Regions from separate parts of the Collibacillus ludicampi genome, predicted to be linked through region 2. Evidence: riboswitches for the same ligand, from Rfam matches in the RefSeq annotation. Region 2 holds a riboswitch; the other holds the start of a gene.
What was found. Region 2 has a riboswitch for ZMP and ZTP ahead of serA (phosphoglycerate dehydrogenase). Riboswitches for the same ligand answer to the same signal wherever they lie in the genome.
Positions count from the first base shown of each region.

Region 1 (8,707 bases), 2.4 Mb from region 2:
GCCAACTGACTCATCCGCTCTTCCGCTTTGTGCAACGCGCGATAGATCCAATCATTTCTCCCGTTGAGCCAGACATCGGCATACCCTCCGCGTCCCCAGGATGACATCGGCAGGCGGCAGACTTGTTGTTCCGGGTACTCCCTGAGATACTCACTCGGGGTGATCGCTTTGACCGTATGTTGATCATAGTGCATTTTTCGGAAGAATAGGTCCAGCCAGATGGGCCCTTCGAACCACCAATGTCCAAACAATTCCGCATCGTAAGGCGCGACAACGATCGGCTTCCTTCCCATGTTCTCGAACCAATACTCGACCTGTTTTTCCCGGTTAAACAGAAAGTGCCCGGCATGAATCGCCGCTTTTTCACGCGCCCATTCAGGATTGTATAACTCCTTGTGGTCGCCTTTACCGGTGATGCGGTAGTATTTAATTCCCGTATTCACGCGAATCCCGTCGGGATGGATGTAGGGGGCGATGTACTCGAGTTCCAGATCGTAACCGATGTCCCGGTAATATTCGCGATAGTCATAGTCTCCGGGATAACCTTCATGCGAACTCCACACTTGTTTGGAAGATTCGCGATCACGGGCAAAAGCGGCAATCCCGTGCGGTGTTAAAACGGGGGCGTATCCCCCAAATACTGGACGGGGAGAGGCCGCTTCAAACGCATGACTATCCACGAAAAAATATTTCAATCCGTAGTCTTTCAAAATACCGTCAATCCCTGGTTTATAACCGCATTCCGGTAACCAAATTCCGTTCGGTGCTCTTCCCAAAATAGTTTTGTGCAACTGTACCGCCGTCTCGATCTGTGCTCGAATCGACTGTTCCCGATTGACGAGAGGAAGAAACGCATGAGTGGCAGCAGAAGTTATGATTTCAATCTTTCCTGCATCTTCGATTTCCTTGAAAGCGGTGATGAGATTTCCGTTATACGCATCGAAAAATTCGAGTGTCAATACAAACCGTTCGTGATAAAAATGAGCCAAACGGTTCATTTCCGGATGGTTTCTCGTGCGTATCACTTCTTGTTCCGCCAGTCGGATCAAAAGGATCAGATGTTGCCGGTAGCGGTCAAGCAGAAGACCGTCAGATAGCATCGAGAGAAGTGTAGGAGTCAAAGTCATGGTTAGGCGAAAATCGACCCCATCTTGGAGCAATCGATGGAATACGCGTAAAAGAGGAATATAGGACTCTGTAATCGCCTCAAACAACCAACGCTCCTCCAAGTACTTCGAATTTTCCGGATGACGTACGAACGGTAAATGTGCGTGAAGTACCAGTGCGACATAACCTTTTTCCACTACGATTCTCCTTTTTGCATGTGAGTTGTGAGCGAATAACCGTTAAATAAGTCAAGCCATGAAGCGGTTGCAGGGGGATGGGAAAGGCGATCATGCGCGATGGACGAAATGCCATCTGACGGTTTGACACAAGCGAAGCGAACACTCGGATCGAGGCCTTCTCCAGAAGGTTGCGGTGGCAACTCTACCAAATTCGACCGCAACACGGTAAAGAAACGCCCATGGATGGTTTTCGTACCCAGATCCACAAAGTAATTGCGCCCGGGTTCTAAGCCATGGATATACCAATTGTCCGCTTCCCATGGTATGGAGATTTCCCAGTAGCGATGCGCGTTGTACCCATTAAAATAAAGAGCGGTCACATCATAAACGCGCAAGAAAAGAGGCAAGTTTCCGATTTCGCAACAGAAGTGTTCGTTTAGCAAACGTTGTCTTTCTTCTGATATTTCCCAATAGACGTACACACATTGGTAATCTTTAATCAAAGCAACCAGACGGTTCTCTTGATAACGCGTAACCCAAGTCTCATCTTCTAACGGATACGGATATCCTTGGGTCAAATCGCAAGATGTTCTGTTTTCTCTCCTCATGAATGCCTCCTGCCTGAGCGATTGAATCGTTTCTGTATGAATCCATTATGCAGGTATATGTTTCTTCCTCTCTTCTTATTCTCCTTTGTCGAAAGGATAATAATCTTTCGACGGATTCATTCGTGTTTTTTCATATTTTTTCAATTTTTCCAGGGAAATAGAGGAGTTTCTCCATGATTTTTGTCAAAACGAGAAGGTTCTTGTAGAAATTTTTTCATCGATTTGTGAATCGGTGCAGTAACGCAGCTTGTGACAGGGGATGACAAAAAACCCGGACACCTGTCCGAGTTACGTCGACTTTACATACTGAATCATATCTTCTAATGTTTCTTCATCCAAACGTGTCATGAAACCAAAGAGTAGTTTTCGCAGTTCCTCGTCCTTCAAATGGCGGTACATGGAACGGGAAAATCCAATTTCTTGCAGCATGTGCTCCACGCGGTTCCGCGGCAACGAACGGATCGATTCATTCCATGTAGCTTGCAACAATCGTTGACGATTCACACCCCATCCCTCCCCTTCTTAGTTTAAAAAGCATGTCACAATTTATACTTTCCTCACGTTCAAATCCCCACATAAAAGTATGCGAAGAAAGACAATGCTAGAAAGGAGAAGAAAAGGGGGCGTTACCTTGTTCGCGAACTGGAAAGCTTTGAATCGACCGATGTGGATATTGTTAAGCGGCATTCTTGTTTTCCATTTTTCAATCTATATGATTCTACCCTATATCCCCATTTTGTTTGGCAAACATTACGGGATTCCGCTATCGATCGTGGGTGCCATCCTTGGGACACAATCAGCTTCCTATCTGGTCGGGAGTCTCTTGGGCGGATGGTTCACCGATCATTGGGGACGGAGAACGATCACAACGATTGGCATCCTTCTTCAAGGATTCAGTCTCATCCTGTATGGTTTCGTACATACCCCCTCTTTGCTTATGGCTGTGGCCATCATCAACGGAGTAAGCGGCGGATTATACACGCCCGCAGCTAAATCGGGCATTGCTGCACTGGCATCAGACGAGACGAGGACGACCGCCTTTTCGATGCGTGGAATTGCGGCAAATATCGGAACGACGCTCGGCCCTCTGCTGGGGACGTTTTTGTTTGCTTATTCCTATCGTCTTCTTTTCGTGGTATCCGGACTTCTATGCGTTGTACTCGCACCTGTTCATGCACTGGGCTTGCACAAAGAAAACGTAAAAAACGAGAAAAGACGGACAACATTCTCTGCAATTCGAGAGGTATTACGGGATGCCCCGTTTCTGGTATTCAGCTGTATGACCGTTCTGATCTGGGCACTTTATACCCAGTTGACTCTCGCTGTTCCATTGCGGGCATCGGAAATCCTGACGAGTACAACGGCGGTCGGCATGCTGTGGACGATCAGCAGTATTATGATCATCGTTGCACAAAATCCTGTGATCCGTCTAGTCACACGCATGTGGCATCCGCTCACGACCCTCGCAGTGGGTACTCTTTTATTGGGAGCTGGCTTAGGCACCGTGGCATTCTCTTCCCAATTCATTCACCTGATGATCAGCGTACTCATAGTCACTGCAGGTGAAATGCTCATCATGCCTACCGTTGACAGTGTCGTTTCCAATTTTTCAAAACCGGAAACATTAGGCGTTTATTTCGGGATCGCCTCATTCGTGTGGGGATTGGGACAATCGTTAGGGAATTTTGCGGGCGGGGAACTCATGCAAAAAGCGGAACAAACGGGAACACTGGAAATGCCTTGGATTCTCTTTTTCGTGGTGGGCTTGGTTCTGGCAGGAGTCACATTTTACTTGCGCTACTGGGAGAACCTCTATAAGATTATGGTAGAACCATCGCGCAGGATGGGAAATCCCCCCCTCATTGTGGAAACGGGGGATAAGCAAACAAAGATAAGGTTCTCCTTCTTTCGCAAAAAAACAAAGCGGTGATCGCCGACCGTCCGTTTATTCCACACGATCTGACTTATGAATGCGAAACGTCTGATATTCGCGCGTATGTAAATCGGGCCAGATATCCGCGATATCTACGTCAAGCGCTTTGGCAATCTTTCTTGCCGCCGTGGTCGTGGGATAATTTTTTCCATTGTAAAGAAATTCAAGCGCGATTATCGATACTCCGCTTAATTCGGCCAATTTTTCGAGCGTAAGATTCCTTTTTTTCATGAAAGTATCTAAATGATTTCTAATTTTCATGTGATATATCCTTCCATAGAAGAAGTGAACTCTTTTATTTAGTATGCAGGAAATACGCTCATCTTACAACCACCATGAAAGAAGGCTTTCTATGATCTTTTATGTAATGTTGGCTCTTCACGGTATCGCTGTTTTGGTTAAACTTGGACTCCTCTTGTATATTCCGTTTTTGAAAAATGTGACACAAGTGCAGTCATTCTTGGAGAAATACCGAAAGATCGACCGGGCCGCAGATCTTTTCCTTTGGGGGACAGGAGCCGGAATGCTTTTCGTCACTTCCTGGTCACTGCTTTTGCAAACCTGGCTCTGGCTATCGATCCTCTTATATGTCTTGGTATTTTTACTGATCAAGAAAGTGTTGATCCGGCGATTGCAAGAAATCGCCGCATCGAAAAAAATTTACGCGCGCGACGAGATCAAGACGTTACGCACCGAAAACTTGTGCGTCGGTCTCGTGATCGTGGCCTTATTGGCTTCGATTGGTACATTGATGGTGACCAAGCCGTCGTTTTAATATTCAGATGTATGAAACATGCCGATCTCTTCTTATCTTTGAGAGATCGGCATGTTTATAAAATATGGGTTTAGCCCCGTTTCTTCGCCCATCGCTTCGCTGACTCGATCGTATTATAGAGAAGCATCGTAATCGTCATCGGTCCGACACCACCGGGAACAGGGGTAATATAACTGGCCACCTCTTGTACGCCTGCAAAATCGCAGTCCCCCACTAATTTGCCGTCCACTCGGTTGACCCCCACATCGATCACGACGGCGCCCGGTTTCACCATATCTTTTGTGATGATACCCGGACGTCCAACCGCCGCGATCAAAAGATCCGCCTGTTTGGTGATCGCCGAAAGATCACGCGTTCTCGAATGGCATACCGTCACGGTAGCATTTTCGTTGAGCAACAATTGTGCCATCGGTTTCCCCACGATATTACTCCGCCCGACAACGACGGCATGAGTGCCTTCGATCGAGATCCCCGTACGTTTTAACATGTGAATCACGCCATGCGGTGTACAAGGAAGGAAACATTCCGTTCCGATTTGCATCTTCCCAACGTTAATCGGATGGAATCCGTCCACGTCTTTGTCAGGGTCAATCGCGAAAATGACTGCTTCCTCATCGATATGCTTAGGAAGAGGCAGTTGGACTAAGATTCCGTGAATCGCCGGATCTTCATTCAGCGTACGGATCATTGCCAATAATTCTTCCTGGCTCGTTTCAGCAGGCAAGCGGTGAACCACAGAGTATATCCCCACTTCGTTTGCGCCTTTCTCCTTGCCTTTTACATAACTATGTGAAGCAGGATCATCCCCGACAAGGATCACAGCAAGCCCCGGGACAATCCCTTCCGCGCGCAAACGTTCCACTTCCCGTTTGAACTCTTCTCGCATAGCTGCGGCGATTTCTTTTCCGCTTATGACAATGGCATGGTTTTTCGTGGTTTCTAAATGTTCCATCTAGAAAGCCTCCTTCTACCATATCATGCCCAGGCGGAAAATAAAAAAACGCCTGAGCATGCGCCCAGGCGGTCGGCATTCACTGATCACACTCCCCTGTGGTAACCCACTTCCGCCAGTCATGTGATCTGTCAATCTTATTATATAAAGGTTTGTGTATCGATACAAGATTGATTGTGTTCGTATTATTTCGTTAACACGTATACTTCGGGATAGGACTCTTCATATTTCTTGATCGCATCTTCATATTGCAATGTGATGCCGATATCATCCAATCCTTTCAGCAACAGTTCCCGTCGATACGGATCGACCGCAAAGTCGCAGGCGAACCCGTGGTTGTCATATATTTTGTTCTCTTCTAAATTAACCGTCAGCTGATAACCTGCTTCTTGGGCACGCCGGAACAACTCGTCTACCGTTTCTTCCGCCAAGCGAATCGGCAGAATCCCATTTTTAAAACAGTTATTATAGAAAATATCAGCGAAGGAAGGTGCGATGATCACGCGAAAGCCGTAATCAAGCAAAGCCCATGGTGCATGTTCGCGGGATGACCCGCAACCGAAGTTATTGCGTGCAAGAAGGATCGTTGCCCCCTTGTATTGTTCTTGGTTTAGGACAAAATACGGATTCGGCTTTCCCTCTTGATCGAAACGCCAATCATAAAAAAGGAACTGTCCAAATCCTGTTCGTTCGATCCGTTTTAAAAATTGTTTCGGGATGATCGCGTCAGTATCGACATTGACACGGTCAAGCGGCGCGACAATTCCTGTATGTTGAACGAATGGTTCCATAACAACTCGTCCTCCTCGTTTTGAAAATTTGTGATGTAAGGGCATATGCTTTGCGTTCATGCTCCGTGGAGGTTGCGAGACGACCTTGAAGACTAGTGCTTGGGTGGGTGTATCGCTTTGCGCTTGGGTTCTTTAGGCCATATGCTTTGCGCTCATGCTCCGTGAAGGCCGTCTCGCACGGAATCATTAATCAAATGTTGCGAGACGACCTTCAAGGTCGCTATTACGCGCAAAGCATATGGCCTCTTGATCGATTTAAGGAAGCGGAACGACCTTCAACTCACCTCTGCGCCGCAAAGCGATACAACCCACCCAAAAGCCACTCCGTTGAAGATGGCAGTTTTAAATCCTTCTTCTTGCACAAGAAACTTGAGACATGAGTGGCAACTTTCAAAGTCGCTGTTTCACACAAAGCATATGCCCCATCAACGTGTCAAGAGTAGCGAGACGACCTCCTATATTCGCTAGCTCACGGGATGACGGACGACTCTTGGCTCATCAGTCAAGCCACTCGCGCACATCGACAAAATGCCCGGCAATCGCCGCCGCGGCGGCCATCGCAGGACTGACGAGATGCGTTCTTCCTCCTCGTCCTTGTCGGCCTTCAAAGTTTCGGTTGGAAGTGGATGCACAACGTTCTCCCGGTTGCAAAATATCAGGATTCATACCGAGGCACATGCTGCAGCCGGCTTCGCGCCATTCAAAGCCCGCTTCGATAAAGATACGATCCAGGCCTTCTTGTTCCGCTTGGCGTTTCACCCTTTGCGAACCTGGTACCACCATAGCTCTCACGTGAGGAGCCACTTTCCGCCCTTTCGCGATCTTGGCGGCAACACGCAAGTCTTCGATGCGGCTATTGGTGCATGAGCCAATGAACACGCGATCGATCTGAATCTCTTGAATCGGTGTCCCCGGCGTGAGACCCATATACTTGAGTGCGTTTTCGACGGCTTTTCGCTCGTTTTCAGAGGCGAAAGATAGCGGATCCGGCACCCTGTCGGTAATACCCACCCCCATGGAAGGATTGGTTCCCCATGTGACTTGCGGCACGATTTCGGAAGCATCGATTTCAACGCGGAAGTCATATTCCGCTCCCTCATCTGTGGCCAGCAGCCTCCACTCTTCGACTGCACGATCAAACGCTTCTCCCTTCGGTGCATATTCCCGCCCTTGCAGGTAGTCAAACGTTGTGTCATCCGGTGCGATTAATCCTGCTTTGGCTCCCGCTTCGATCGACATGTTACAGATCGTCATCCGCTCTTCCATCGACATGGCACGAATCGCTTCACCCGTGTATTCGATCACCGTTCCCGTTGCAAAATCGGTACCATATTTAGCGATAAGAGCCAAAATCAGATCTTTCGCCGTCACTCCGCGTTGCAGTCTGCCGGTAACATGCACCTCGAGAGTCTTGGGTTTGGACTGCCACAAGCATTGCGTTGCGAGCACATGTTCCACTTCACTCGTACCGATACCGAATGCCAATGCGCCAAACGCACCGTGTGTAGAGGTGTGGCTATCCCCGCAGACGATCGTTTTTCCTGGAAGTGTCAATCCCAATTCGGGACCAATCACGTGGACGATTCCCTGATCCGGACTGTTTAGATCACACAGAGGAATGCCAAATTCCTCACAATTGATCGCCAACGTTTCCAATTGTTTCGCGGAAATGGGATCTTCGATCGGCAAGGAACGGTCGGTCGTAGGCACGTTGTGATCCACGGTGGCGAACGTCAGATCGGGCCTCCGTACGCGCCGTCCCGCCAAACGTAATCCTTCAAACGCTTGAGGTGAAGTCACTTCATGAACCAGGTGCAAATCGATATATAAGAGACTCGGTTTTCCTTCTTCTTGCACGACTACGTGTCGATTCCAGATTTTTTCGAACATGGTTTGTGGTTTCATCGTCTCTCCCCGCCCTTCTCTGTTTTCAACTATTTTACGTAATTATCAGTTAATAGTGAAGTGATTATCTTTTCTCGTAAATCAAACCGTTTCGTTATTTGTATCGTACATGATCGACAACTATACGTCAAAGATATATAATCTATAGAATCAATAGGTTATATCTATAAAAAATGAGGAGAATTCCATGGAGATGCGGTTGTTGGAGTACGCCATTGAGGTGTATCGAAAGAAAAGTTTTACGAAAGCGGCACAAACTTTGTGTATCGCCCAGCCTTCCTTATCGCAACAAATCAGCAAACTGGAACGGTCACTCGGGGTGACTTTGTTTTATCGAGGGCACGGTGGGGTGGAAGTAACTCCGGACGGCTTACGTTTTATCGAACAGGCGGAACAAATCGTACGTATGCGCGATGACCTGATCCGGGAAATGAACGAACGCAGAGAAGGGATCGGC
Region 1 is NZ_BOQE01000001.1:611,916-620,622, forward strand. Features, by position in the region: gene DNHGIG_RS03225 (1,4-alpha-glucan branching protein domain-containing protein) at 1-1,304, opposite strand, end outside; gene DNHGIG_RS03230 (DUF4912 domain-containing protein) at 1,304-1,894, opposite strand; gene DNHGIG_RS03235 (hypothetical protein) at 2,183-2,398, opposite strand; gene DNHGIG_RS03240 (MDR family MFS transporter) at 2,526-3,824, shown strand; gene DNHGIG_RS03245 (helix-turn-helix transcriptional regulator) at 3,840-4,088, opposite strand; gene DNHGIG_RS03250 (DUF2269 family protein) at 4,180-4,602, shown strand; gene folD (bifunctional methylenetetrahydrofolate dehydrogenase/methenyltetrahydrofolate cyclohydrolase FolD) at 4,673-5,554, opposite strand; ZMP/ZTP riboswitch at 5,610-5,687, opposite strand; gene leuD (3-isopropylmalate dehydratase small subunit) at 5,740-6,345, opposite strand; gene leuC (3-isopropylmalate dehydratase large subunit) at 6,844-8,250, opposite strand; gene DNHGIG_RS03270 (LysR family transcriptional regulator) at 8,438-8,707, shown strand, end outside.
Region 1: another riboswitch for ZMP and ZTP. It lies ahead of folD (bifunctional methylenetetrahydrofolate dehydrogenase/methenyltetrahydrofolate cyclohydrolase FolD); the one in region 2 lies ahead of serA (phosphoglycerate dehydrogenase).

Region 2 (8,707 bases):
CAGGATACGTGCATACGCGGTTGCCGATCTCTTCGTACTTTCTTTCGCAGATATGTCGACCATGCGAGCCCTACCCTGTTCATTAAAATGTGTAAGAACTTTCTCCACAGAACTTTTGTTCTCCTTTCTCCGGATCCTCAAGCCGTGTTATCCGTCTGAGAGTTTTGTTTCATTATATCACAGGGAATGGAATGCATCTCCTACCTATGTTATTATTTTTGACACGATTCAAATCTCGCTCCAACGTCAAGTGACACTGGATCTTGAATCATTTGCCAAACGGCTTTCACCTCTAGGAAGGATTGAACGAAATCGATTCCTGTTGCGTTTTTATGTCGATTCGTACCGTCTGGTGATCTTCCCCGACGGGAGGGTTCTCGTCCAAGGAACGAACGCCCCTGTTCTTGCCCGCTCTTGATACACAAGATACATTGGAAACTAACGCATGCAAAGCTGTGTCTTTGTGTGCTATTTTTTTGCAAATAAAAAAAGCCGCTCGCTTAGCGCCTTCCGTCTTTCGTATGTAATCGCTTTCTCGCTCGACCCGATGAAAAAGCCTTTCAGGCTTCCTCATCATACCAATTTCTACGGTGTTGCGTTTTCCTTTTCGGTGACGAGAACCTTTCCGACAGTTCCATTAACGGGTCTTTTCCATTCGTGAAATGAGATCGAAGCCAGGCAAGTAACTCCTCTTCGTTTTTCGGGACCATTTTCTTTCTCAAATCATCTTGGCGATTCGACATGAGGGCCCTCCCTCTCTTCACGTATTTTTCATATAATATTCGCTAAACTTTCATATTCTCCTTCTTGTTTATGAATGGATTTTATATCCAATTAACTGAAACTACATTTGGATAACTTGCGCTGAAAATAGAATCGCTATTCAAATCCCCAAAAAGAAAAACACACAGGAGTACTTCCTGTGTGCCATCCGTCCATATTTTAAAGTTCAACAAGGTATACCGAATGAATGGGTTCCATGCGCGCGATTTCATTCAACGCCTGGCCGGAAACGCGAGCGTCTACCCCCATGACCATGAGTGCGGTTCCTCCCGCTTCTCTCCGTCCAACTTGCATCGTCGCAATGTTCACGCCGTCATTGCCGAGGATCGTTCCGATCCGTCCGATGATACCCGGAATATCTTCGTGCAGTGTGATCAACATTTGTCCTTCCGGAGCCGCATCTACCGTGTATCCGTTAATTTGCACAATCCGCGGCCCAAAACCGTTGTAGAGCGTTCCCGTCACCGTTTTGGTCTCGCCATTCGATTCCACCTCAAGCGTGATCATGTTTGTGAACACTTTCGCTTTGCTCGTCTTTGTTTCATTCACGATAATCCCGTTTTGTTCCGCAATAAACGGTGCGTTCACGTAATTGACCTCATCCCCGTGATGGTATGCGAGGAAGCCTTTCAAGATCGTACGCGTAATCGGACCGACTTCGTAGGTGGCCACTTCACCGCCGTACGTAATTTGTAACTTTGAAACGTTTCCTTTCAATAGTTGTGCAGCAAGTTTTCCTAGCTTTTCTCCCAATGTCAAGAAAGGTTGAACCTGCTGCATTCGTTCTGCAGGGAGTGAAGGCAGATTGACCGCATTTTTGAACGGTTCGTTGCGTAGAAACTTCGCGACTTCATCGGCAACGTCGATCGCCACATTGATTTGTGCTTCTTTCGTTGACGCTCCAAGATGAGGGGTCAAGACAACATTTTGAAAATCACGTAAAGGATGTTCTGCCGCCAATGGTTCTTCTTCGTAAACGTCAAGAGCCGCACCTGCAACCTTACCTGATTTCAACGCTTCTATCAGCGCCGACTCTTTAATGATACCGCCTCTCGCGCAGTTCAAGATACGAACGCCTTGTTTCATCATCTCAAATTCCCGTTCTGAGAGTAAATGTTTCGTTTCTTTCGTCAATGGCGTATGCACGGTTATAAAATCCGCTTGTGTGACGATTTCGTCAACTGTTGCTTTGCGTACACCAAGGCTCTCCGCCCGTGATTCCGTCAAAAACGGGTCATATGCGAGAACCCGCATTCCAAAAGCCATCGCCCGTTTCGCCACTTCTGTACCGATTCGCCCAAGACCCAAGATTCCCAAAATTTTATTATTGAGTTCGACACCGACGAAAGATTTGCGATCCCACTCTCCTCTGCGCAAGGAAGCATCTGCCTGAGGGATCTTTCGCGCCATCGCCATCATCATCGCGAACGTATGCTCAGCCGTTGAGATCGTATTCCCGTCTGGAGCGTTGATCACTACGATACCGCAGCGGGTTGCCGTTTCCACGTCGATATTATCGACCCCTACACCCGCGCGGCCTATGACGCGAAGTCTTTTCGCGCTTTCAAGCACTTTTGCAGTCACTTTCGTTTGAGAGCGAACGAGCAGTGCGTCATACTCTCCAATCACTGCGCACAACTCTTCTTCCTTCAAGCCCATCTTGATGTCGATTTGCATGTTCTCTGCAGCGTATAATGCTGCAAGACCTTGTTCGGAAATTGGATCGCTTACGAGAATTCTGAACATAGTTTTATACCTCCTGTATAGATTAAATATTTGCACGATTAACCTTCAATTGCAAGTAAAGAATGATAGAGGGAACAAGCATTCACAATACGAAAAACCGCCTGAGCCCATAATGAATCTCTCATGGGGCCCAGGCGGTCGGCCAATCTATTCAATCGCACTCCCTTGTGGTTGAATCCACTTCCGCCAGTCATGCGATCTACTGACATTTCATTTATTGTTGAAAAAAGTATAGGATACAACAAAACGTTTGTCAATCTATTTTCTTATTTTTGCAAGAACCGCCCATCTTTCATGGTTGGTCCATGTCCAACGATTGTTTCCGACATAATTCCAAACGGTCCCCCCTGCGATTCCCGCCAAATTCGCCATGAAGGAATACCAATCCCACCATTCCATACATAAAAAAACGATTCCAACTTGGATCATGATGCCGATACTGGACACAAGCCCAAATTTGATCAAACGAACAAACTTGATCCCTTTCCCCATACCTTTCCACGTGAAATGATCATGCAATAGAAAATTCGACAGCATGCTGATAGTAGCAGCTACAGTCGCCGAAGTCACTTCACTTTGATCCAGCACATGCAACAGAAATGTAAACACCGTCAGATTTACGCCTACACCTGACAAACCTACAATGAGAAACTTAAGAAGTCGCCAATCATCGGGGCTCGCTTTGACCAAGCGTGCGACGTGCCTTATGTAATTCACCTGTTCACGTATGTTCATTTTTGAACGGTCGCCTAGCCTTCGATGAAATTGATAGGGAATTTCCACCAATTTCTTATAGTTTCCCCTTACGAGAATCTCCATGAGGATTTTCCAGCCAAGAGGATGCAAGTCTACATTTTCTATCACAGACCGTCGCAACATGAAGTATCCGCCAGTGGGGTCTGTGCAAGAGCGTACTCGCGAAAGCATCGCCCGTCCGATCATACGCGCCCCCCAGGAAACGAGTTTGCGAAACGGGGATAGCCCCCCATCATTCCCACCGGGAACAAACCGACTGGGAATGACAAGATCATAACCGCAGTCAATCTTTTTCAACATAACAGGTAATAATTCAGGAGGATGTTGCAAATCGGCATCGAGCACCGCGAGAACGTCTCCTCTCGCTTCTGCCAGCCCTTTCATTACGGCAGTCGCCAGTCCCCGTTCGCCGCTTCTATGAAAAAAGCGCACATGCGGGTTCTTTTTTGCCATGTCCGCGAGGATACGAGGAGTTTCATCCGTACTGTCATCCACAAAGATGACTTCATAGGGAACGATCTCCGAGAGGGTTTGATCGATACGTTGGATAATGACAGGCACATTTTGTGATTCATTAAACGTCGGGATGATGATACTCAGCAAATCGCTCCCTCGCTTTCATTCAGGACACGAAGTGCCCTGCTGTGATGTGATACATGAGATACACTTGTCCCAATGCACTCAACACGAGTATGACGATGAAGCAAAGCTTGCGAGCAAGCAGGATCGCCGCTGTCAAGAATAAAGGGAAAACGGTCAAGAAAAATCTAGGTATGCTATAGAAATAATCCTCCCCCGCCACATTGGGAGACATCAAAGGAATCAAGACGGCAGGAATCAGATAAACGAGATAGCTTCCACGCATCTTCAGTACAACGGAAAAGATCGTTCCCGCGAGTTCAAGAGTGGCCGCCAGCCAACTCATCCATCGATAAATGAGTCTCCACCCTTTTCGTTTCGTAACTGTTAAGTGATAAGTCCCTTCAAACCATGTGGACAACGGAAATCGGAACTCCCGGTGCCAGTACTGTTGCGCATGGACGAATGCAAGCGGATCACCTAGGCGTTTTAGAAGATGCAACATATACAGGCCAAGTCCGAGTGGTATAAGCGCCATAGCGCATGCTTGAAAACGAATATTGCGGAGTTTCCAGCCTGCTTGCCGCATATATTCATACGCGACGGGGAGCAGCATCAGGATCCCCGTGTTGCGTGTCAGTGATGCGAACATTCCGAAGAGGCCGGCCATCCACCATTGATTCATTCGCGCATAATACATGCAACCGATCGTCCACATAAGAAACATCGCTTCCGTGTAGACAGAGCTCAGATAGAACCCGGTCGGAAAGAGGACCAAGAGAAGTCCCGCCCGCCAAGAAACAGGTTCTTCATAATCGAGATCGATCAAACGTACCAAGAAAAAAAGTGCGAGCAAAAGACTGATGTTCGTGATCAGTAAACCGGAGGATCGATAACTGATCCCTAACCACTCGGATCCGACCCGTATCGTCAACGGGTAAAGCGGGAAGAACGCGGCTGATACTTTAGTATAACCGTGTGCGGCAATACCGATGTACCAGACAGAATCCCATTTTGCAAAATTGCTGATCAGCGATGCTTTGACGAACGCTTTCCATGTGTGCGTTCGATGTAAGTGAGAAACAAAATAAAAACTGGCTGCAGTCACCCAGATTTTATGAACCACGAAAATGAAAAACGCTCTTCGCAACGCATGCACGTCAGGTCTCCCTCCTCCCTTCTATCTTTTCCCAAAAAACAAAAAAACGTATGGAACTTTTCCATACGTTACCCTTATACACGAATCGAAATCGCTTTCATCTCATACCCAAGAATGAAAGGTAGACCCACCACTGATATTGCTCTTCCGTACCGTGGCTCTCTAACTCACGATAGTATTTTACAAATTCATGGCTCTTCATTCCGTAACGTCGTTCGCATTGTTCCACAAACGTCTTCATCTCCATCAAGCGAGACTCCAAATATTGTGTCACTGCGAATCCCTCCTCTCAGTAAATAGTATAACATATTAACCAAAGTATGACACTACTTTTTGCTTCATTTCATTCATATGATGTATGATTCCGATTGAATCGTTAGCATGCGAATGAACAAATGAGCAACTTTTAACAAAAAAACCGCTCTTCCCGGAAGAAGAACGGTCTGTATCGTAAATGGATTCGTTATTTCACTTCTACGATTTCAAATTCGATTTCGCCGCCTGGAGCGGGTACAAGGACATGGTCACCAACCTGGCGTCCGAGCAAGCTTTTGCCTAATGGCGATTCATTGGAAATACGTCCCGCGAGCGGATCCGTCTCAGCCGTACCGACGATCGTATACGTCTCGAGTTCTCCATCCGGCAATTCACGAATGGAAACGGTCGAACCCACCGAGACGACACCCTGTACTTTATCCTCTTCGCGAATGATGACTGCGTTGCGAAGTTGGTTCTCCAACATCATGATACGAGACTCAACCATCCCTTGCTCATCTTTGGCAGCCTCATATTCGCTGTTCTCGCTCAAATCGCCATAGGAGCGAGCGATTTTCAAACGTTCTTTTACTTCTGCACGTTTTGTAGTCTTTAAATATTCTAATTCTTCTTCGAGTTTTCGCAATCCTTCTTCAGTCACATAAAATTTGTTATCGCTCATTATGTACACCCCCGGAAAATTTCACCTAACTATTGTAACATATTCTTAATTCTAGGAAAGCTTTTTTTCGGCTGCTTTTATCTTTTGTCTTTCGAGGGATCATGGTACTCCTCTTTGGTGACAACAAACGATTGACCGTTCCAGGTTTCATGAATGATCCAATACGGAAGCAAACCTGAATTTTTTTCAGGAATATTTTCTTTCTTGATCGTTACGAGTTCATAACGGGAGCCGTTCTTCACTACATGAGAAAAGATGGCGGAAGAATACCAGATGGACTGGATCCCCATTTCCGTAACTGTAAACATCGTCGCATAATGATACCTTCCCGCACACGAACAAGACTCAACGAATACGAATTCAGGTCTCTGATCAACCGCCACATTTTCCAAGACGGTTCCGTTTGGCATCCATTCCAAGTAAACGCTTGCAGACGTATCCGATATCATGCGTAATTTACTTGCTTTCCATGTATGTTCTTTGCGCAATTCATACATGCCGCTAAAGCCATGATACGTTCCGTGAATTATTGGGCGAACCGCCACAACGAAACGCTCAGGCCCGAGTATTCCCACAAAACCGATGCGCTGTTTCGTATCATCAATGGAACTGATCGCTTTGTGCAAATCGTTGATCAGGTGCAAGGAACATGTAATAACGATTTGTCCACGTTCTTCACGGCAAGGGATCTGCAAAAGGGCCATCGTTTGCTTGATTGGAAGCAGTATATGTTCCCCTCGTAATTCCGGTGAAGCATGCAGTAGAACGAATCGCCCGTCGAGAAGAGCCCCCCTCTGGCCAACCCTGGCAACCAAGAGATGAGACCCTTTGTAAATCAATATTTTATCTTGTTGTCTTTCAACATGTAAATCGAATAATGGCACAAAAGAAACGATATCGGACAAATAGTCGCCATTCTTCGCAACATGCTTAACTGGCAATTGAATATCCACATCTTCGTAACGCAATAGACTGTTTTCTTCTTTCATATCGCTTTTTCCTGCGTATGATTGCACTTTTTCGGCGGAAACGGGAAGCGCCGGACTTGACGCGAGTATCTGAAGAAACGCAATGATTGAAATGACGAACCGCCACATATGACAGAATCCTCCTCCTTTTCGCTTAGCATGGTTAGGAGGAGGATCTTTTATGTGGAACCGTACTCTACAGATCTTCTTTCAACAATAGATTTAATTCCGCCTCCGTAAATCCTTGTCGTGTGATTCGAGCATTTTGTTTACGGATGCTGGCTTCCAGTTTATTGCGGACAAATCGGGCGTTTGAAAAATTTTCCTTTTGTCGTTCACGAAAACAGATCCGCTCCAATTCCTTTTCATATAATTCATGGAGTCTGTAATCGTACTCTTGTGCCATTTGTCTCGCGATCCTTATCAATTCGTTCGTCTCATAATCGGGAAAAAGCAACTGATACGGGATACGAGAAGCGAGCCCCGGGTTGCTTTTGAGAAACTTCTTCATTTGATCTTGATAACCGGCAAAAATGATGATGATCTCATTGCGATGGTCTTCCATATATTTGAGAATGGTTTCTACCGCTTCAATCCCAAAATCATTCGGGTTTTCTTTCACAAGTGCATACGCTTCATCGATAAACAACACCCCTCCTTTCGATTCCTCAAGAACCGCATAGGTGTCTTTTGCCGTATGCCCCACATAATTACCGACCAAATTCACGCGACTGACTTCGCGAAACTTCTCTTCCTTGATCACCCCGAGGCGGTGAAAAAGTTTCGCTAATAGGCGCGCAATCGTTGTCTTACCGGTACCAGGATTGCCGAGAAACGCCATATGCAACGACATCGAGGGCGTTTTCCACCCTGCCTTGCGACGATATTGTTGTACCGCCGTATAATGGGCAAGCTCCCGAATGGCACCTTTAACGGGTTCCAAGCCAATCAGCGCATCGATTTCACGCAAGACCCCTTCATAACTCCGTTCCGGCAGCGTTTGTCGGACGGCTTTTGCGGTTAAAGGTTCGGCAGGTTTTTCCCCCATTTTCTTGAGTGTAAACGTGAGCGTGTGTTGGGTCATAGGCAGTCCCCTTCATCCTTTACAATCTGTCTGCTTTTACTGTATTCAACTCATCTAGCAAAAAGACGAACTTGTTTCCCTGTTACCCCGACGATGTCATTTATACGCATGTAAGAATCAAAAGAATTATATGATACGTTAGATGCAATTAAGGGAGGATGAGCGAGGGTATGAATCGAAATGTCAAAGCACTTCTCGTCGCCGGTATCCCCTTCTTGATAGGGCTGGCATTTGCAGCGGGAGTTATCACGACAGGTATCAAGAACCAGAAAGCGGTGCAGACGAACGATGGGAAAAAAGATGCCGTCTCTGATACAAAAAGCACAAACTCGGGCGGTGCAAATGATGACGCAAAAAACATCGTGATGACCACTTGTGCGGGATGTCATGGATCCGATTTGAAAGGACAGGTAGGTCCATCCCTCTATGAAGCGGCAAAGAAGTATAAGCCAGAAGAAATCGAAAAGATATTGATAGACGGTAAGCGTGGGGATAAGGGGCAGATGCCTGCGGGGCTCGTTAAAGGTAAAGAAAAAGAAGTGGCTTCCTTTATCGCCTCATTAAAAGATCAGAAATGACAGAAGGCGGTGGTCGTCCGCCGCATGAAGGCAACAGATGAATGGAAAAGAGCTGTGCGCGGGCGTAATACTTTTCATGAGACAATTGTAAAGGTCGTCTCGCAACGATTGACATGA
Region 2 is NZ_BOQE01000001.1:3,014,212-3,022,918, reverse strand. Features, by position in the region: gene moaC (cyclic pyranopterin monophosphate synthase MoaC) at 1-108, opposite strand, end outside; gene DNHGIG_RS15320 (hypothetical protein) at 561-743, opposite strand; gene serA (phosphoglycerate dehydrogenase) at 943-2,529, opposite strand; ZMP/ZTP riboswitch at 2,651-2,733, opposite strand; gene DNHGIG_RS15310 (glycosyltransferase) at 2,788-3,888, opposite strand; gene DNHGIG_RS15305 (mannosyltransferase family protein) at 3,908-5,023, opposite strand; gene DNHGIG_RS15300 (hypothetical protein) at 5,121-5,297, opposite strand; gene greA (transcription elongation factor GreA) at 5,487-5,960, opposite strand; gene DNHGIG_RS15290 (hypothetical protein) at 6,038-7,057, opposite strand; gene DNHGIG_RS15285 (AAA family ATPase) at 7,125-8,012, opposite strand; gene DNHGIG_RS15280 (c-type cytochrome) at 8,183-8,590, shown strand.